Regions from separate parts of the Pantoea jilinensis genome, predicted to be linked through region 4. Evidence: predicted binding sites of a transcription regulator. Region 4 holds the regulator's gene; each other region holds the start of a gene.
The links. The regulator PurR, encoded in region 4, represses purine synthesis genes. The targets are predictions, from matches to a motif close to CANGCAAACGTTTGCNTG.
Positions count from the first base shown of each region.

Region 1 (5,139 bases), 1.5 Mb from region 4:
AGATGTGGGATCATACAGCAGGTCGATCCCTGTCGGGCCATCTGCACAAAGGCTTCAGACGAGTTCACAATGTGGCAGGGCACACTGCCAGGTGAAAGGTCAAAGTTCTGCTGCAGGAAAGCCTGGTGCATATCATCAAGATGATCAAAAGCCACGGCAGGCGCTTTCAGCAGGGCAGAGCGGGTAACGCCGTTTGGAAAGAAGCGTTCAGCAAAGTCGCGTGACGCCACAAACAAGTAGTCGAGCGCACCCAACTGATCCACCAGGCAACTCGGCAGCGGCTGCGGCTGAATACTCACCGCACCCACCACTTCACCCCGACGCAGACGCTCCTGAGTGCGTGTTTCATCTTCAACCTGCAGATTCAGGCGAACGGGGGAGTCAGCCAGCACATCTTTTAGCGCAGGCAGCAACCAGGTCGCCAGACTGTCGGCGTTGACCGCCAGCGACAGCAGCAGCGGCGTGGTGCCACTGTTCTCATCGCCCAGCCACTCCTCTTCCAGCAATTCCACCTGATGCAGTAACGCCAGTAGTTTTTGGCCCTGTTCGGTCGGGCGCGGCGGCACAGTGCGCACCAGCAGCGGCTGACCAAACAGGTTCTCCAGCTGCTTGATTCGCTGTGAAACTGCAGACTGAGTGATACACAATTTTTGTGCGGCACGCTCAAATCCGCGTTCGCGGATCACTGAATCCAGCGCCTGAAGCGTTCGATAATCCGGGCGTTTCATTAATATTCATTCTCCTTCAGGATGGACGTCACTATGCCACAAAACTGTTATCTGTGATGGTTCTCTTGTTTTTGTGGACTGGCTTGCAAAGCGATAAATCCACGTCGGTCAGCCGAGCATTTTCAGCAAGCCTTGTTTTATACTACGCGCACTTCGTTGTCGCACAGGTTTTAAACATACCATGACCCAGGATGAACTGAAAAAAGCCGTTGGCTGGGCTGCACTTGATTACGTGCAGCCGGGCACCATTGTTGGCGTAGGCACCGGCTCCACCGCTGCCCACTTTATCGATGCGCTTGCCACGGTCAGGCATCAGATCGACGGTGCCGTCTCCAGCTCAGATGCCTCCACCCAGAAGCTGAAAAGCCTGGGCATTCAGGTTTTTGACCTGAATGAGATTGATGTGCTGTCGGTTTACGTCGATGGCGCGGATGAGATCAACCCGCAGATGCAGATGATTAAAGGCGGCGGCGCGGCGCTGACGCGTGAAAAGATTGTGGCTGCAGTGGCTGAAACCTTTATCTGTATCGCTGACGCCTCGAAAGAGGTGGATGTACTGGGCCGCTTCCCGCTGCCGGTTGAAGTGATTCCGATGGCACGCAGTTATGTGGCGCGTCAGCTGGTGAAAATGGGCGGCTTACCGGAGTATCGTCAGAACGTGGTAACGGATAACGGTAACATTATTCTCGACGTGCATAATCTGCGTATCCTGGATCCGATTGAGCTGGAAAAAACCATCAATGCGTTGCCTGGCGTCGTCACTGTCGGCCTTTTTGCCGCGCGCGGTGCCGATATTGCACTGATTGGCGGACCTGATGGGGTCAAAACTATCAAAAAATGATCTGTCTGGCGCCGTAAAGGCGTCAGTTATTTCTGCCTGAAAATCATCTTTTCTCACACTGGTGAAATTTGGTGACTTATGTCACATAAGCGTCATCGGCAGCGGGTTCGTTCTCTCTTCTTTGCCTCTCTCATGATTTTGTCCGGCAATGTACTGCTGGCAGCCGCTGCCGTGCTGGCTGCCGGGCAATCGTTTGTATTGCCGGACGCGATTTTTTTGATATTTTGACAGAAGGCTGGCTTATGGTAGTCCTCATTGAATGCTGAATAGGATTGGGAAATGGCAAAGGTATCACTGGAAAAAGATAAGATTAAGTTCCTGCTGGTGGAAGGTGTCCATCAGAGCGCGCTGGATAACCTGCGGGCTGCAGGCTATACCAACATCGAATTCCACAAGGGCGCGCTGGACTCCGACGCGTTAAAAGCATCGATTCGCGATGCGCACTTCATTGGTATCCGTTCCCGCTCCCAGCTTACTGAAGAGATTTTTGCGGCCGCTGAAAAGCTGGTCGCCGTTGGCTGTTTCTGTATCGGCACCAACCAGGTTGATCTGCAGGCTGCTGCCAGCCGGGGTATTCCGGTGTTCAACGCGCCGTTCTCCAATACCCGCTCGGTTGCGGAGCTGGTGATTGGTGAGATGCTGCTGATGCTGCGTGGCATCCCGGAAGCGAACGCGAAAGCGCACCGTGGCATCTGGAACAAGATTGCCAAAGGCTCATTTGAAGCACGTGGCAAAAAGCTGGGTATCATCGGTTACGGTCATATCGGGATGCAGCTGGGCGTGCTGGCAGAAAGCCTGGGCATGCATGTTTTCTTCTACGACATTGAAAACAAGTTGCCGCTGGGGAATGCTACCCAGGTACGCCATCTGGCCGATCTGCTCAACATGAGCGACGTTGTCAGCCTGCACGTGCCGGAAACTGCCTCAACACAGGATATGATCGGTGCAGAACAGCTGGCGCAGATGAAGCCCGGTGCGCTGCTGATTAACGCCTCACGCGGTACCGTAGTCGATATCCCGGCGCTGTGTGATGCGCTGGCCAGTAAACATGTTGGTGGCGCGGCCATCGACGTCTTCCCGACAGAACCCGCCACCAACAGCGAGCCGTTTATCTCTCCACTGAGCGAATTCGACAACGTGATCCTGACGCCGCACATTGGCGGTTCGACGGAAGAAGCGCAGGAGAACATCGGGATTGAAGTGGCGGGCAAGCTGGCGAAATATTCCGATAACGGCTCGACGCTGTCAGCTGTTAACTTCCCGGAAGTCTCACTGCCGATTCACGGTATCAGCGCCAGTCGTCTGCTGCACATCCATGAGAACCGTCCAGGCGTGCTGACAGCCATCAACCAGATCTTCGCAGAGCAGGGCATCAACATCGCCGCCCAGTATCTGCAAACCTCGCCGTTTATGGGCTATGTGGTTATCGACATTGATGCCGAGCCAGAAGTGGCCGAGAACGCGCTGCAGCTGATGAAGGCGATTCCGGGTACTATCCGCGCCCGTCTGCTTTACTAAGCGATGCAGACACGAAGTGGCGCTAAATAGCGCCACTTCGTGCTATCAGGTACGATCTGCTGTGAGGCTGAGCCTGCTCAGGAAAAACGGTCAGATCGGAAAGTCGCAAACACGTCATTCCTGACTGCCTGGCCCGCGCGGGGGCCGCTTTCCTCTTCTTACCGTGTCCCCTTAGCGTGGTGCTATTTCATTGTTGCAAAATTCGCCCTGATTCGGGGTGCTGATCCGTCTGAAAAAGCCCATAACAGCGGCTCTTCTACTCCCACTGCCAGAGCTTTGACGGCGTCATTACCGCCGGCAAAGGTACATCCCATTCTGCCACCGGCAGGCTATCGACCTGCTGACAATCGTGGGCCAGACCAACCGGCAAAAAGCCGTGCTGTCGCCAGTTCTGCAGGGTGCGATCGTAGAAGCCGCCGCCCATGCCCAGACGCTGCCCATGCTGATCAAACGCAACCAATGGCACCATCATCAGATCCAGCTGATCAAGCGTGATCAACTGCCGGATATCCAGCGGCGGTTCAGGAATACGTAGTTTATTGATATGCAATGGGGTATCGGGCGTGTAGCGCAGAAACAGTAAATGACCGGGCGAGAAGGGATGCAAAACGGGCAGATAGACCGCTTTCTTCAGATGCCAGAGCCTGGCAATCAGCGGACGGGTATTCAGCTCACCATCAACTGACAGGAACAGGGCAATGTTGCGCGCGTGAGTAATCGGCGCATAGTTAAGGGCAAGTTCAGCGAGCTGTTCGGCCGCCTGGGCCTGCTGATCTTCAGTCATTGCACGGCGCAAATGGCGTACCTGCTGACGGATAACCTGACGCTGTATCATTGAACGTGATGACATGGAAGATTCAGACATGATTTCCCCGCCTGATAAGTCGCTGAACAGCGACTATAACATGTCGGTATGGGGATGAAAGCAGGACTGCAGGAAGAGAGATCTCCGAGATGCCGCCGTAGGCTGTAACCCTTGAACCCTTGGTTCAAGGTGAACATGCCGTCATAACCATCAGGCTTCTCGGACGAACCGAGCATGCACACAGGTTACGAGCGTCACATTCTGTTTTTTCGAAATATCGGCTCAGGGGACTGGCCCACATGCAAACATCTCAGAGAAAATTTACCTCACCGTTACTTTAGTATAGCAACCATGAAGTTTTATTCGAACTTCGCACCCTCACGCTCAGAGATGCGACCTTGCTCAACTAATGCCTGTTCAATCGTCTGCTGCAACATACGGATACGCTGTTCCATATTAGCAGCATAATCGCGCGTTTTCACTTTCTCTTGCGCCAGCTCGTGGCAGACGTTTAACGCGGCGATGAACACCAGTTGTTCTGTATTGGTGACTCTAGTGCGAACTTTTAGATCTTGCAACCGTTGATTGAGATCTTCAGCCGCGCTATTGAGCGCATCTTGCTGCTCTGGCGGACAATTCACTCTCAACGAACGACCAAAAATTTGTAAATCTACCGGTTGTGCAGACATGCCACCTTCCTGACTGATTACTTCGCTCGCAACTCCCTTAGCTGTCAATGGCTTGGGAGGCGGGCAACTATATAGACCCACGAAATAAGATACAACCCCTTTTCTGGAAACCTTGAGGCAGCTAGTGGTAGCATAACACGAACTTATTCTGCCAACGACGATGAAAACTTATGTCCTTACAGAACGCAACCCCCGATTACAACGCGCTCGCGGCAGTGCTCTCACAGCAGGGTGTTGGTATGACGCCTGCAGAAATGCATGGCCTGCTAAGCGGCATCCTCTGCGGCGGTAACCAGGACACCAGCTGGAAGACGCTGGTACACGATCTGGCTAACGAAGGCATGGCGTTTTCACACACGCTTGCGGTCCCGCTGGCGGCGCTGCACGAGCACACGGCCACTACGCTGGAAGATGAGGGTTTCCTGTTTCAGCTCATGCTGCCTGCGGACGACGACATCACCGTATTTGACCGTGCCGATGCGCTGGCAGGCTGGGTTAACCATTTTCTGCTCGGTCTGGGCGTAACACAGCCTAAACTGGATAAAGTCACCGGCGAAA
Region 1 covers NZ_CP077746.1:774,523-779,661, forward strand. The annotation lists gene KTJ90_RS03700 (LysR family transcriptional regulator ArgP) at 1-728, opposite strand, end outside; gene rpiA (ribose-5-phosphate isomerase RpiA) at 910-1,569, shown strand; gene serA (phosphoglycerate dehydrogenase) at 1,849-3,087, shown strand; gene KTJ90_RS03715 (5-formyltetrahydrofolate cyclo-ligase) at 3,344-3,937, opposite strand; RNA gene ssrS (6S RNA) at 4,030-4,212, opposite strand; gene zapA (cell division protein ZapA) at 4,252-4,581, opposite strand; gene KTJ90_RS03730 (YecA/YgfB family protein) at 4,752-5,139, shown strand, end outside.
Region 1: serA (phosphoglycerate dehydrogenase) is a predicted target of PurR. The motif match lies at 1,752-1,769, and genes of this name have one in related genera.

Region 2 (5,139 bases), 520 kb from region 4:
TCGCTGAAGCTGGATGTCACGCCACCCGCTGAGCTTCATGCGCACCGCGCACTGTATGACTGCTATGTCACGGCGGCGCTGCTGATCCGTATCATGGAGACCTCCGGCTGGAGTGCCTCCGAAATGATTGTGCGTTCGCAACCGGCGGCCCAGCGCTACGACATTCTGCCGTTCGGCAAATATCGCGGCCAGGCGATTGCCGTAATTGCCAGAAAAGATCCCGGCTACCTGAAGTGGGTACTGAATAATGTCAGTGATTTGCGCCCGCCATTGCGGCAGGCGCTGAATAAATACCTCTCTGAATCTCAGTAATCCTGGGCTGGCGGCAAGGTACCCTGCGCCAGTCCGAGCAGGAAAGTGTACTCCATCGCGATCCCTTCGTAGGCTTTGTAGCGTCCGGACTTGCCGCCGTGGCCGGCATCCATGTCGGTGCAGAGCAGCAGAAGATTATTGTCGGTTTTCATCAACCTCAGCTTCGCCACCCACTTGGCCGGTTCCCAGTACTGCACCTGTGAGTCGTGCAGACCAGTCGTGACCAGCAGATGGGGATAATCCTTCGCCTCGATATTGTCATAGGGGCTGTACTGGCGGATATAACGGTAATATTCAGGATCATTGGGGTTGCCCCACTCGTCATACTCACCGGTGGTCAGCGGGATCGACTCATCCAGCATCGTGGTAACCACATCCACAAATGGCACCTGAGCCACCACGCCGTGGAACCGTTCTGGTGCCAGGTTAATGACCCCGCCCATCAACAGCCCGCCTGCGCTACCGCCCATGGCATAAAGCCGCTCCGGGTGGCCGATGCCGCGTGCCACCAGCGCATCCGTCACCTCAATAAAATCAGTAAAGCTGTTCATTTTGTTCAGCAGACGACCACCGTCATACCATTGCTGTCCCAGCTCACCGCCACCGCGTACCTGAATCAGGGCATAGACAAAGCCGCGATCCAGCAGGCTCAGACGGCTGACGCTGAAATCGGCATCCATGCTGCTGCCATAAGCGCCGTAGCCATAGACCAGCATCGGGTTCTGACCGGGCTGATAATGCTTGCGGTGATAAACCAGCGAGACCGGCACTTCGGTGCCATCGCTGACTTTGATCCAGTGGTGCTCGCTTTTGTAATCTTCCGCGTTAAAGCCTTTCACCGCGCTCTGTTTCAGAATGCGACGTTCACCCGTATCCATATCCAGTTCAAACAGCGTGGTCGGCGTGGTCATGGACGAGTAGCCATAACGCAGTTTGCTGGTGCGGGGCGTGGGATTATAAGCAAGCCACGTCACATAGGTCGGATCGTCAAAGGCGATGCCGCTGGTCTCGCCGCTGGCCCAGTTGATCTGACGCAGACTGGTTAAGCCGCGCTGACGCTCTTCCACTACCAGCCAGTCGCGGAACAGCTGAAAATCTTCCATCACCACCTGTTCCCGCGCAGGAATCAGCGTTTCCCAGCGTGACTCATCCAGATAGCGACTGCGGTAGAGCCCGAAGTTTTTCCCGTCACGGTTTGATCGAATGAAAAACTGATGATCGTAATGATCGATGCTGTATTCGTGATCGCGACGGCGGGGCAAAAACACATGCGGCTGCGCATCAGGGAAGTTCGCATCGATTAACTGGATTTCGCTGGTGTTAGTGCTGTAGAGCGCAATCATGATGAACTGCTTGGAGGTGCTCTTGTGCACGCTGAGATGATAGGTGTCATCGCGTTCTTCATAGACCAGCTTATCATCGGACTGCGGCGAACCGAGTTCGTGTCGCCAGACCTGATAAGAGAGCAGCGTCTGCGGGTGCTTGCGCACATAGTAAAGGGTGCGTGAGTCATTGCCCCAGGCGAAGCTGGATGAGGCGTTGCTCAGTACTTCGGGATACCAGCTGCCACTCTCCAGGTTACGGAACCGGATGCCATATTGCCGCCGCGACAGGAAATCTTCCGCCAGCGCCATGACCCGGTTATCCGGGCTGATATGCAGCGCGCCCATGGTGTAGAAATCGCTGTGCGAGGCGCGCTGATTGGCATCCAGCAGCAGGCTCCATTCGCCCGATTCATCGCTTGCTGCAGGCTGACGGTAATAGGCCGGGTATTCGTTACCGCTCTGATAACGGCTCTGATAGCGGTAACCGTTTTTGACATAAGGCACGGAGTGATCTTCCGGCGGCAGCCGATCAATAATCTCTTTTAACACCCGGTCCTGCAGCGGTTGCTGCGACGACATGATTTTTTTGCCGTAATTATTTTCGGCTCGGAGGTAATCAAGAACCTCGCTGTTTTCGCGTTTGTCGTCGCGCAGCCAGTAATAATTATCAACGCGGGTCTCGCCATGCAGCGTCATCTCGTGGGGTATTTTTTTTGCGATGGGTGCTTTCATCCATCCGTCTCCATCAACGTAATGATCTGTAAGCGTAACACTTCAGCAGCGGGAAGCCAGACATAGGGTGAGAAGCTGCCGCCAGCGGAACATCTTCAGTGACCCGCTGGCGGAGAATCGAAGGTTTAACTGGCAGGCAGACGGGCTTTTTCGGCCTCGAGGTCCTGTTGAATGCCATCACGAACATCCTGAGGAATTTTCAGGGCGTCGCCCAGGGCGGAGAGATAGCTGCGCTCCATAAAGTGGTCGACGTCGATAGCGGCACAACTCAGGAAATAAAGCTCCAGCGCCTCCTCTTCATTTTTCACATCAGCCGACAGCCACTGCGGATCCAGGGGGCGATTCATCGCTTTCTGAATCAGTTGCTCTGCATCCTGACCATAACCGGATTGATGAATGTTCTGCTCAATCGCGGCTCGCTCCTGATCGTCGATATGCCCGTCACTTTTAGCAGCAAACACCAGCGCAGTGACCAGACGCTCAGCGCGCAGGTCCACGGGCGTCTGTGCCACACCAAAGTCAGGCTCATTCTGATGCGCTTCGCTAACCCGCTGCTTGTATTTGTTCCACAGTACCGCGCCTGCTGCCGCACCCCCTCCCACAATCAGGGCTTTGCCGCCATATTTGGTCAGCAGTTTGCGCGACGACTTACTGGAGATCAGCATCGCAGCCAGACCGCCCAGCGCGCCGGGTGCCAGCATGTCACTTAAGCCGCCGCCCGGTTTGCTCTCACCGCTCTTCTTTGTCAGCACCGACTGAATCTGTTGCAACCAGTTATTCATCATTCACTCCTTTCAGGATGTCAGCCGTTATCCTGACCAAAAGGATGTCAGGAAACGTCAGAGCGGGAAAAGTACGGCAAAAAGCGGTGTCACATGGATGGAAGATGAGAACGCAAACGTTTTCGTTTATACTTGCGCGCGAATTTTGACTGCTTAGGGGAATGTATGACAACTCTCGGAACAGCACTGCGTCCGGCGGCGACGCGTGTAATGCTATTGGGTTCAGGTGAACTGGGTAAAGAGGTGGCGCTGGAGTGTCAGCGTCTGGGGGTGGAAGTGATCGCGGTTGATCGTTACGCCGATGCCCCGGCGATGCATGTCGCCCATCGCAGCCATGTGATTAACATGCTGGATGGCGCAGCCCTGGCTGCGCTGATAGCGGAAGAGCAGCCGGATTTTGTGGTACCGGAAATTGAAGCCATCGCCACGGATACCCTGGTTGAACTGGAGCAGCAAGGCCAGCGCGTGGTTCCGACTGCCCGTGCCGCACGCCTGACGATGAACCGCGAAGGCATTCGTCGCCTGGCGGCTGAAGAGTTGTCACTGCCAACTTCCTGTTATCGCTTTGCCGACAGCAAGGCGCGCTTCGACGAAGCCGCTGCAGAGATTGGCTTTCCCTGCATTGTGAAGCCGGTGATGAGTTCATCGGGTAAAGGCCAGAGCTTTATCCGCGACGCCAGCCAGCTTGATAAAGCCTGGGACTACGCACAACAGGGCGGTCGCGCCGGAGCCGGTCGCGTCATTGTGGAAGGAGTCGTCAACTTCGATTTTGAGATCACCCTGCTCACTATCAGCGCCGTCGATGGCATTCACTTCTGCGCACCGATTGGTCATCGTCAGGAAGATGGCGATTACCGTGAATCATGGCAGCCGCAGCAGATGAGTGAGCTGGCGCTGCAGCGGGCACAGGATGTTGCCGCAGAGGTCGTTAAGGCGCTTGGCGGCTATGGTCTGTTTGGCGTTGAGCTGTTTGTCTGCGGAGATGAGGTGGTGTTCAGTGAAGTATCACCGCGCCCACACGACACCGGCATGGTGACGCTGATCTCGCAGGATCTGTCTGAGTTTGCGCTGCACGTGCGGGCGTTTCTGGGTCTGCCTGTTGGCGGGATTCGTCAGTATGGTCCATCTGCTTCCGCCGTTATCCTGCCGCAACTGACCAGCCAGAACGTACAGTTTGTGAATGTCGAAGCAGCACTGGGTGCAGGGCTGCAACTGCGACTGTTCGGCAAGCCGGAGATCAGCGGTCAGCGTCGTCTTGGTGTGGCGCTCGCCAGCGGTGATAGCACCGAACAGGCGATTGCGCGTGCGGTTGCCAGCGCAGCCGCGGTCACGGTTCAGGGTTGACGTTATGCGGTGAGCAAATGCTCACCGCCATTACTTACTTCGCGCCTTCCACAGCTTCGCGTGCCAGGCGGGTAATGCGATCCCAGTTGCCCGCTTCCAGCGCATCGTTAGGCACAAGCCATGAACCCCCGATGCAGAGCACGCTTTTCAGCGCCAGATAGTCACGATAGTTGGCCGGGGAGATACCGCCGGTCGGACAGAAACGCACCTGCGGGAAAGGTCCGCCAATCGCCTGCAGCGCTTTAACGCCACCATTCGCTTCTGCCGGGAAGAACTTAAACTCGCGCAGACCGTAGTCCATACCCGTCATTAACTCAGAAACGGTGCTGATACCCGGAATCAACGGAACCGGCCCGTCAACCGCCGCTTTCAACAGCGATTCGGTGACGCCGGGGCTGATAACAAACTGCGCACCGGCATCGGTCACTTCCTGTAACTGCTGCGGGTTAATTACGGTTCCCGCACCAACGATCGCATCCGGCACTTCTTTGATCATCGCCCGTAAGGCATCCATCGCCACCGGTGTGCGCAGCGTCACTTCCAGCACTCTGACACCGCCCGCCACCAGTGCTTTCGCCATCGGCACCGCGTGTTCGAGTTTGTTCACCACGATGACCGGCACCACAGGTCCGGTGGTCAGAATC
Region 2 covers NZ_CP077746.1:1,735,832-1,740,970, reverse strand. The annotation lists gene exoX (exodeoxyribonuclease X) at 1-312, shown strand, start outside; gene KTJ90_RS08065 (prolyl oligopeptidase family serine peptidase) at 306-2,369, opposite strand; gene KTJ90_RS08060 (tellurite resistance TerB family protein) at 2,495-3,151, opposite strand; gene purT (formate-dependent phosphoribosylglycinamide formyltransferase) at 3,317-4,495, shown strand; gene KTJ90_RS08050 (bifunctional 4-hydroxy-2-oxoglutarate aldolase/2-dehydro-3-deoxy-phosphogluconate aldolase) at 4,530-5,139, opposite strand, start outside.
Region 2: purT (formate-dependent phosphoribosylglycinamide formyltransferase) is a predicted target of PurR. The motif match lies at 3,261-3,278, and genes of this name have one in related genera.

Region 3 (5,139 bases), 1.5 Mb from region 4:
GGGTGCTGTGGCTGCTGGAAGAGCTTGAAGTGCCGTACCAGATTAAACGCTATCAACGCGAACCGACCATGCTGGCTCCGGAGGCGTTAAGAAAAGTGCATCCGCTGGGGAAATCGCCCGTCATTACCGATGGCAATCGGGTGGTGGCAGAATCCGGTGCCATTCTCGAATATCTTGAAGAGAAACATGACCACGCGTTCCGACTGAAAGTCAGTGATGAGGAATCACGGCTACAGTGCCGCTACTGGCTGCATTATGCCGAAGGCTCGCTGATGCCACTGCTGGTCATGAAGCTAATCTTTGGTCAGATGGGCAAAGCACCGGTGCCCTGGCTGCTGCGTCCGGTTGGGGCAGCATTCGGCAAAGGCGTGCAGAAAGCTTTCCTGGATAAACAGCTGAAGCCGCACATGCAGATGATCGAACAGCATCTGGCTACGCATCCCTGGTTTGCCGGCCAGCGTTTCTCGATTGCGGATATCCAGATGAGCTTTCCGCTGCTGGCGCTGGCGCAACGTGCCGGACTCGATCAGATGCCTGCCACGCAGAAATGGCTTCAGACCGTGCAGCAGCGTGCTGCCTGGCAACGTGCGATTGATCAGGGCGGCGAGCTTTCACTGCCAGGTTAGTTCTCTTTTCCACCGGCGCGTCGGATCTCCTCATGCCTGCGCCGGTGCGCTTTTTCTCCGGAAAATCGCTTTAACTTCAGGATGTCAGCGAGTGATCATGGCTTGTACCGGACGCCTATCCCCTCTTTATCTCTGATTTTTATGCTGATGAATCTCCCTGTTGCTGTTGAAAATGTGCCGCTAAACGCCCGATAATCCCCTGCCTTTTTATCTGGCCGATTTTAGCGGCTAACTATCTGCGGCAAGGTAAACGTTTGCCTGCCAGGTTAAACCGGGCAGTGACGCCGTCTACCCGCTTATTCCAGGGACAGCGATGGTCGCAGAGCGATCCACACAACAAGAAATTTGAGGCTCAACTATGTCAACTGAATCACGCCCGGCCAGTGGAAAACTGGACGCCTGGTTCTCGATCTCGGCGCGCGGCAGCAGCGTGCGGCAGGAAATTCTGGCCGGACTCACCACCTTCCTGGCGATGGTCTACTCCGTCATCGTGGTGCCGGGAATGCTGGGCAAAGCCGGTTTCTCCCCCTCCGCCGTGTTTGTCGCCACCTGCCTGGTCGCCAGCTTTGGCTCCCTCCTTATGGGGCTATGGGCCAATCTGCCGATGGCGATTGGCTGTGCGATCTCTTTAACCGCCTTTACCGCTTTCAGCCTGGTGCTGGGTCAGCACATCAGCGTGCCGGTGGCGCTGGGTGCAGTGTTTCTGATGGGCCTGCTGTTTACCCTGATCTCGGTGACCGGCATCCGCGCCTGGATCCTGCGTAATCTGCCAATGGGTGTAGCGCACGGAACCGGCGTCGGGATTGGCCTTTTTCTGCTGCTGATTGCGGCTGACGGCGTCGGGCTGGTCGTAAAAAATCCGGCACCGGGCCTGCCGGTGGCACTGGGCCACTTCACCAGTTTCCCGGTGATGATGACGCTGCTGGGACTGGCCGCGATTATTGGACTGGAGAAGCGTCGGGTGCCCGGCGGCATTCTGCTGACGATTATCGCTATTTCACTGCTGGGCCTGATCTTTGACCCTGCGGTGACCTGGCAGGGACTGTTTGCACTGCCAAGCCTGCGTGATGCCAGCGGTCAGTCGCTGCTGTTTAGCCTGGACATTATGGGCGCGATGCAGCCGGTGGTGCTGCCCAGCGTACTGGCACTCGTGATGACCGCGGTCTTTGACGCTACCGGCACGATTCGCGCGGTCGCGGGTCAGGCCAATCTGCTGGATAAACAGGGGCAGATTATTAATGGTGGCCGTGCGCTGACCAGTGATTCTGTCAGCAGCCTGTTCGCGGGACTGGTGGGCGCATCACCGGCTGCGGTCTATATCGAATCGGCGGCAGGCACCGCAGCAGGCGGCAAAACGGGTCTTACTGCGATTGTGGTTGGCCTGCTGTTTCTCGCTATTCTGTTTATGTCACCGCTGGCTTATCTGGTGCCGGCTTACGCGACCGCACCCGCCTTAATGTATGTGGGGCTGCTGATGCTCAGCAACGTGGCAAAAGTCGACTTCAATGATTTTGTCGATGCGATGTCGGGCCTGCTAACGGCCGTGATCATTGTGCTCACCTGCAACATCGTAACCGGCATCATGATCGGTTTTGCCAGCCTGGTGGTGGGCCGCCTCTTTGCCGGTGAATGGCGTAAGCTCAACGTCGGTACGGTCATTATTGCTGTCGCGCTGGTGGCATTTTACGCCGGTGGCTGGGCTATCTGACGGCACAACCGGGCGTGCGCTTGTGCGCCCGGTATTTGTCACTTTTTTCCCGCCCGGCGCACGCGTAGCTGACACCCTTCACCGCAGTTTGTTTTACACTTTAATGCTTAACCAATGATTGAAAGAAACGACGCCTAAGGAAAGCATGGAAATCTTTTTTACAATTCTCATCATGACGCTGGTCGTGTCGCTCTCTGGCGTCGCGGCTCGTATTCTCCCTTTTCAGATCCCCTTGCCACTCGTTCAGATCGCCGTGGGTGCGATGCTGGCCTGGCCAACGTTTGGTCTGCATGTCGACTTTGATCCAGAGCTGTTTCTGGTGCTGTTCATTCCGCCGTTGCTGTTTGCGGATGGCTGGAAGACGCCCATCAGTGAGTTCCTGCATCATGGCCGCGAGATAATTGGCTTAGCGCTGGCGCTGGTGCTGATTACGGTGTTCGGCATTGGCTATCTGATCTACTGGCTGGTGCCGGGTATCCCGTTGATTCCGGCGCTGGCGCTGGCGGCCGTGTTGTCGCCTACCGATGCCGTGGCGCTTTCCGGCATTGTGGGTGAAGGCCGCATTCCCAAAAAGATTATGTCGATTGTGCAGGGTGAAGCCCTGATGAATGATGCATCGGGTCTGGTTTCACTGAAATTTGCCGTGGCCGTTGCCATGGGCACGATGGTGTTTACCTGGGGCGGTGCCAGCATTGAGTTTCTGAAGGTCGCCGTGGGTGGCCTGGTCGCGGGTGTGGCAATCTGCTGGCTCTACGGTAAGTCGTTGCGCCTGCTCAGCCGCTGGAGCGGTGACGATCCGGCCACTCAGACCGTACTGCTGCTGCTATTGCCTTTCGCCTCTTATCTGATTGCTGAACATCTGGGTGTTTCAGGCATCCTGGCGGCGGTGGCGGCCGGTATGACCATCACCCGTTCCGGTATTATTCGTCAGGCCCCGCTGGCGATGCGTCTGCGTGCAAACAGCGTCTGGCAGATGCTGGAGTTCGTGTTCAACGGCATGGTCTTCCTGATGCTGGGCCTGCAGCTGCCGGATATTCTGCAGACCTCAATCGACCAGGCACAGGCCGATCCGAACGTCGAACTCTGGATGCTGTTTGCCGATATCGGGCTGGTCTACGCCGCGCTGATGATCGTGCGTTTTGGCTGGCTGTGGATTATGCAGCGTTTCAGCAAACGGCTGCTGAAGAAGAAGCCGATGGAGTTCTCTAACTACTCGCTACGTGAGCTGTTGATCGCCTCTTTTGCTGGAGTGCGCGGTGCCATTACGCTGGCCGGTGTGCTGTCGATTCCGCTGTTCCTGACCAATGGCGAGCCTTTCCCGGCGCGTTATGAGCTGGTGTTTATCGCCACCGGTGTGATTCTGTTCTCATTGCTGGTGGGCGTAGTGCTGCTGCCGATTCTCCTGCGTGGCGTGGATACCATTGATAAAGGTGCGCACCGCCGTGAGCTGCAGAATGCCCGTGCGGTAATGGCAGGCGCCGCGATTGAAAGCCTTCACAAGATGGAAGAGCGACTGGATAACGGATCGGAAGAGAACATCGATCCGGAACTGCTCAAAGAGGTGAGTCTGCGAGTGATTGGCAACCTGCGTCGTCGTGCCGAAGGAAAGAATGACCTCGAACACGCGCTGTATGCTGAGAACCTTGAGCGTCGCTTCCGTCTGACCGGATTGCGTGCCGAGCGCGCGGAGCTCTATCATCTGCGCGCGACCCAGCAAATTTCCAATGAGACGATGCAGACGTTACTGCACGATTTGGACCTACTGGAAGCGTTGCTGATCGAAAAAGAAGAGTAAGTCTGACCGGCACGCCTGCGCATTCATGCGGGCGTGCCAGCCTTTCACACCGACAGGCGCGGCGGCTCATCCGGCCAGTGCTCCCGGCAACAGTTGATCCACGCCTGCGCACTGCGCGACAGATAACTCCCTTCCCGCCAGATTAAACCCAGACTCCACTTCAGTTCCGATTCCAGCGGCAGCCACAAGAGCGACTGCTTATCCAGCCGCTGACAGATAGGCTCTGGCAGAATCGCCAGCCCCATTTCCGCCTGCACCATCGCCGCCAGAAAATCCCACTGACCGCTCCGCACTGCCACCGTGGGCGTCAGGTTAAGCCGCTGAAACGCCTGCATTAGCTGACGATTCAGCGAAAACTCCTCATTGAAAATCAGCAGCGGATGCGCGGCCAGTTCTGCCAGTCCAATCTGCTGGCGGCTGAGCCACTCCGGGCGACGCGGCAGCAGCACGCAAAGCGGATGATGCATCAGGGGCAGGGTGTTCAGCGGCAGCTCAGCGTCGACCGGCAGTGCGGTCAGGGCGATATCCAGACTGCCCGCCAGCACCGCCTGCTGAACGGTCAGACCGCCGAACTCAGAGATTTTCAGCTGAACGCCGGGATAGCGGCGGCGAAAGGCGGAAATCGATCCGGCTATCTGCATACCGACCATCGGCGGAATGCCGAGTCGCAGCTCGCCGGTTTTAAGCTGGTTGATGTCACCAATCTCCGCTTCCAGCTGATGAAACTCCTGCAGGATCGCCAGGCCACGCTGATAGACCGCCTGACCGCTGTCGGTAAGATGAAGACGACGGCCATCGCGCAGGATCAGCGTACAGCCCAGCTCCTCCTCCAGCTGGCGCAGCATTTTGCTGATGGTTGGCTGCGTCACAAACAGCTTTTGTGCCGCGCGGGTAAAACTCTGCTGGCGAACCACTTCAGTAAAGTAACGCAGGGCGCGCACGTCCATAACTATTCCTTTCAGGCATGATTACGATAATTTTAATTCATTTTTTTCACACTCTGTTGGCGT
Region 3 covers NZ_CP077746.1:3,756,367-3,761,505, reverse strand. The annotation lists gene KTJ90_RS17730 (glutathione S-transferase family protein) at 1-626, shown strand, start outside; gene KTJ90_RS17725 (NCS2 family permease) at 985-2,334, shown strand; gene KTJ90_RS17720 (Na+/H+ antiporter) at 2,480-4,129, shown strand; gene KTJ90_RS17715 (LysR family transcriptional regulator) at 4,174-5,076, opposite strand.
Region 3: KTJ90_RS17725 (NCS2 family permease) is a predicted target of PurR. The motif match lies at 870-887, and genes of this name have one in related genera.

Region 4 (5,139 bases):
TCAAAGGCGGCTCTACCATTATTGCCTTTGTTGAAGATCCCGATGGTTACAAAATCGAGCTGATCGAAAACAAAGATGCCGGCAACGGCCTGGGCAACTAAACCTGCCCCTCAGCCTGCCCGTTCGGGTGGGCTGAATCCCCTTCTCTGCGCTTCATCTGCTGCACCCGGCCCCGTTTTTTGCCATAATACGCGCTGCCCTTTTTCTGCAACGAGATCCTGATGTCTGAATCGAATTCCCCTAATGCACTCAATCAACGTTTCCGTGGCTTCTATCCGGTGGTGATCGACGTTGAAACCGCAGGTTTCAACGCGCAAACCGATGCGTTACTGGAGATTGCTGCCATCACGCTGAAAATGGATGAAGAGGGCTGGATTCAGATTGACCAGACGCTGCATTTCAACGTCGAACCTTTTGTCGGTTCGCTGCTGCATCCTGAAGCGCTGGCGTTTACCGGTATCGATCCCAGCAATCCGCTGCGCGGAGCAGTCAGTGAATATGAAGCGCTGCATGCCATTTTCAAAATGGTGCGCAAGGGGATTAAGGACAGTGGCTGCAATCGCGCCATTATGGTGGCGCACAATGCCACTTTTGACCTGAACTTTATGTCAGCAGCGGCAGAGCGTGCCAGCCTGAAGCGCAATCCGTTTCACCCCTTTGCCACCTTTGACACCGCGGCACTCAGCGGACTGGTGCTGGGTCAGACGGTTCTGGCGAAAGCCTGTATTGCGGCGGGAATGGAGTTTGACAGTACCCAGGCGCATTCGGCGCTTTATGACACGCAGCAGACAGCAACACTGTTCTGCGAGCTGGTGAACCGCTGGAAACGCTTAGGCGGCTGGCCACTGCCTTTCGCGGAAGGCGATGCAGAAGCCAGTGCATCCGCATAAGGGATGCTGCAATGGAAAAGGCCGACGTGATGTCGGCCTTTTTTTATTCTGCTTCTTTAAATTTTTCTGCAGTCTCTTTGATCAGCGTCTGCAGTTCACCACGCTGTAACATCTCAACGATGATGTCGCAGCCACCGACCAGCTCGCCATCAACCCACAACTGCGGGAAGGTTGGCCAGTTAGCGAATTTCGGCATCTCGGCACGAATGTCCGGATTCTGCAGAATATCCACGTAAGCAAAACGCTCACCACAGGCTGACAGCGCCTGTACCGCCTGTGCAGAGAAACCGCAGCTAGGCAGTTTCGGGGAACCTTTCATGTACAGCAGGATCGGATTTTCTGCGATCTGGCGCTGAATTTTTTCTACAGTACTCATAATTGCCTTCCTTAAATCGTGACTTCGTGTTTGTTTATTGTAGCGACTTCGCAGCGTGACTGAAAACGAGATTTTGTCCGCTACCGATTATACCGCCATCATTGTTAAGTCCTGCAGCGGGATGCACGACCCTCTGATTATTAACAGCGGGTAACAGTTTAATAATTCGTAATAATTTCGCTGATATAAGACGCTGAAAATGTTCATTTTCAGCGCGATTACGTGGGTTGCACAGATTAATATTAAAAGGCATTACAGTTTTTAAACGAACTGGACTAGAATGGCCTGGGCCCTGATCCTGGATCAGATTAATCTCAACTTTGTCGCGGTGCGTAGTGGCCCTGACAACTTAACTAATCAACGGACTATGCGTTTAATCATTACGCTTTTCATGCTGGCCATTGCGCAACTGTTTTTCAACGTCGCTGCTGCTTCACCGCACACGCCGGTGAACGTCAGTACGCATAAAGCAGAAAAAAAGAGTGCGCGCGACGATGAACGCCGCAAACGTCGCCAGGTAAAAACGGTGACGAAAAAGACTCGCCTCAGCCCTGTTCAAAAACTTAAAACGAAAAAACAGAAAAAAGTCGAACTCACTGCCAAACAGACGCCTGCTAAGAAGACCTCGCTTAAAACCGCCCGTATAAGCAAAAGCCAGCAAAAGAACAAAGAGAAGAAACGCTATGGCCATCAGCGCCTGCTAAAAACCGCTGAGGTCACCACCAGCGAGCCGGGCACGATTAAAATGAGCAAATCCCACCGTCAGCGTTATCAGAAGGCTCGCGAAACCGCGATGACCAAACTGATGGGCCAGCTGGGTAAACCCTACCAGTGGGGCGGCACTTCGCCGCATACCGGCTTCGATTGCAGCGGCCTGGTCTGGTACGCCTATAAAGATCTGGTGAAGTTTAAGATTCCGCGTACCGCTAATGAGATGTATCACCTGCGTGACGCCGCACCCATCAAGCGTGAGTCGCTGGAGAAAGGCGATCTGGTCTTCTTCCGTATTAATGGTCGCGGTACAGCGGATCACGTTGGCGTGTACCTGGGAGATGGCAAGTTTATCCAGTCACCGCGTACCGGAAAAGACATTCAGATTAGCGCATTAGGGGAAGATTACTGGCAGCGTCATTACATTGGTGCCCGTCGTGTGATGACGCCGAAAACCATACGCTAACCAGAAAACAGTCGTAAAAAGCCGGGAGATTCCCGGCTTTTTTTTAGTGCAGAATGGCGGTAAAACTAAAGGCTACAATCATCAGCAGACAGCCCGCAGTCGTCATTAAAGCCAGTTTAAGATCGGTACTCATTGTTTGCTCCTTAGTCACACAATTTGTGGGGATATCGCATTTTCCCACAGGGCCCGGTAAAAATCTCGTTTTATCCGTTCAGCCTTGTTAGAATCCCGCCTTTGTTGCGCAACGCGCGCAATCCTGATTCCGTTTGCGCCGGTTTTCAGGCGTTTGATTTTCGCCAGCGGCCTGTAAACCGGCCAGAAACGCGGCATTTTTGCGGAAAAAACCCTGAGCAGACGCAAACGTTTAACACTACGCTTATCATAGAGTTAGATAAGCACTGGAGTCCGATTTTCATGGCAACAATTAAAGATGTGGCGAAACGCGCTGGCGTCTCAACGACGACAGTTTCGCACGTCATCAATAAAACCCGCTTTGTCGCAGAAGAGACGCGCAACGCGGTCTGGCAGGCGATAAAAGAACTGCACTATTCGCCAAGCGCCGTGGCGCGCAGCCTGAAAGTGAATCACACCAGAACGCTGGGCCTGCTGGCGACCTCCAGCGAAGCCCCCTATTTCGCAGAGATTATTGAAGCGATTGAGAATCACTGTTTTGACAAAGGCTATACGCTGATTCTGGGGAATTCGCATAACGATCTGCAAAAACAGCGCGCCTATCTCAGCATGATGGCGCAGAAGCGTGTCGATGGTCTGCTGGTGATGTGCTCAGAATATCCAGACGACCTGCTGCAGATGCTGGAAGAGAACCGTAACATCCCGATGGTGGTAATGGACTGGGGCGAATCGCGCGCCGACTTCACCGACACGGTTCTGGATAACGCGTTCCAGGGCGGCTATCTGGCAGGACGCTATCTGATTGAACGCGGTCACCGCGACATTGGTGCTATCCCCGGTCAGATGGAGCGTAATACCGGTGGCGGACGTCATGCCGGTTTCCTGAAGGCGCTGGAAGAAGCCAGCATTCAGCCGCGCGCCGAGTGGATTGTCCAGGGTGACTTTGAGCCGGAGTCGGGCTATCAGGCGATGCAGCAGATCCTGTCACAGAAACAGCGCCCGACGGCGGTGTTCTGCGGTGGTGATATCATGGCAATGGGTGCAATTTGCGCCGCCGACGAAATGGGTTTGCGCGTACCGCAGGATATTTCGGTGATCGGTTATGATAATGTGCGCAACGCCCGCTATTTCGCACCGGCCCTGACCACCGTGCATCAGCCTAAAGCTCAGTTAGGTGAAAAAGCGCTGGATATGCTGCTGGACCGCATCACCAGTAAGCGTGAAGTGTCACAGACGATTGAAGTACACCCTACGCTGATTGAGCGCCGCTCGGTGGCCGACGGTCCATTCCGCGACTATCGCCGTTAATCCTCGCTTAACCACTCCTGATTAAGCGTTTGCGCATCACCCAGGTAGCTGAGCAACCAGCCAGTCGCCGGTGATGCGCGATCCTCAGCCCAGCTGACACAGCAGGGACTGTCCGGAAACGCCACCGGCAGAGTCAGTTCAACCAGATCGCCGCTGTCGAGCAGTGGCCTGGCAAGATGACCGGGCACCATCGCCACACACAATCCCGCCTGCACGCACTCCAGCCCGGTTTGCCATTCCGGCACCACCAGCCTGCGCTGGTTATCCAGCGTCCATGTCATTCGGCGCGGCAGTGCGCGTGAAGTATCTTCCAGCACCAGTGACGGCCAGCTACGCAGCGTGTCGTCATCGATCTGGCTCGCCTGCGTCAGGGGATGATCGGGCGCGACCACGCAGCGCCAGTTGAGTGTGCCCATATCGCGAAACGCAAAACGTCCGCCCACCGGAATCGCCTGGGTGGCCCCAATGGCCACTTCTACCCGGCCATCGGCCAGCGCATCCCAGACGCCGTTAAAAACTTCATAACTGATGATCAGCTCCATGTCGGGGAAATGGCGATAGAAATCTTTAACCAGTTGCGGGGTGCGCTGAGGTTTAGCGATACGGTCAACCGCGATGCTGAGCTGACCGCGCCAGCCGTTGGCCAGCTGCTGACACTGTCGTCGTGTGGCTAGCATTTTTTTGATGACGCTGCGCCCTTCACGGACAAAATGCTCGCCTGCCGGAGTCAGTACCACTTCACGGTGCTGACGCTCAAACAGCGGCACCGCCAGCCAGCTCTCCAGCTGCCGCACCGTGTAACTGATGGCAGAGGGCACCCGATGTAACTCCTGCGCAGCAGCGCTAAAGCTGCCGCCACGGGCGACTGCGTCAACCACTTCTAATGCATATTCTGACCACATAATCTGCCTTCAAAATTTTTAACAGCAAGCGGCAAATATTACCGTTTCACAGCAGCAAACGCACCTTTTACACTCTGCCGCGTTTATCCTGCAAAAATGAGAATGAGATGTTGTCGAATAAAGGATTTATGCCTTACCTTGCCCTGCTGAGCATGCTCGGCTTTTTAGCCACCGATATGTACCTGCCCGCCTTCGGCGCGATGCAGCAAACGTTTAACACCTCACCCGGCCTGATCAGCGCCAGTATGAGTCTTTTTCTGGGAGGCTTCGCTGTGGGTCAGCTCTTCTGGGGACCCCTTTCCGATCGCATTGGCCGTAAACCTGTGCTGCTTACCGGGCTGGCCATGTTTGGGA
Region 4 covers NZ_CP077746.1:2,255,525-2,260,663, forward strand. The annotation lists gene gloA (lactoylglutathione lyase) at 1-101, shown strand, start outside; gene rnt (ribonuclease T) at 222-890, shown strand; gene KTJ90_RS10650 (Grx4 family monothiol glutaredoxin) at 934-1,269, opposite strand; gene KTJ90_RS10655 (C40 family peptidase) at 1,634-2,443, shown strand; gene cydH (cytochrome bd-I oxidase subunit CydH) at 2,487-2,576, opposite strand; gene purR (HTH-type transcriptional repressor PurR) at 2,858-3,883, shown strand; gene punR (DNA-binding transcriptional activator PunR) at 3,880-4,785, opposite strand; gene punC (purine nucleoside transporter PunC) at 4,893-5,139, shown strand, end outside.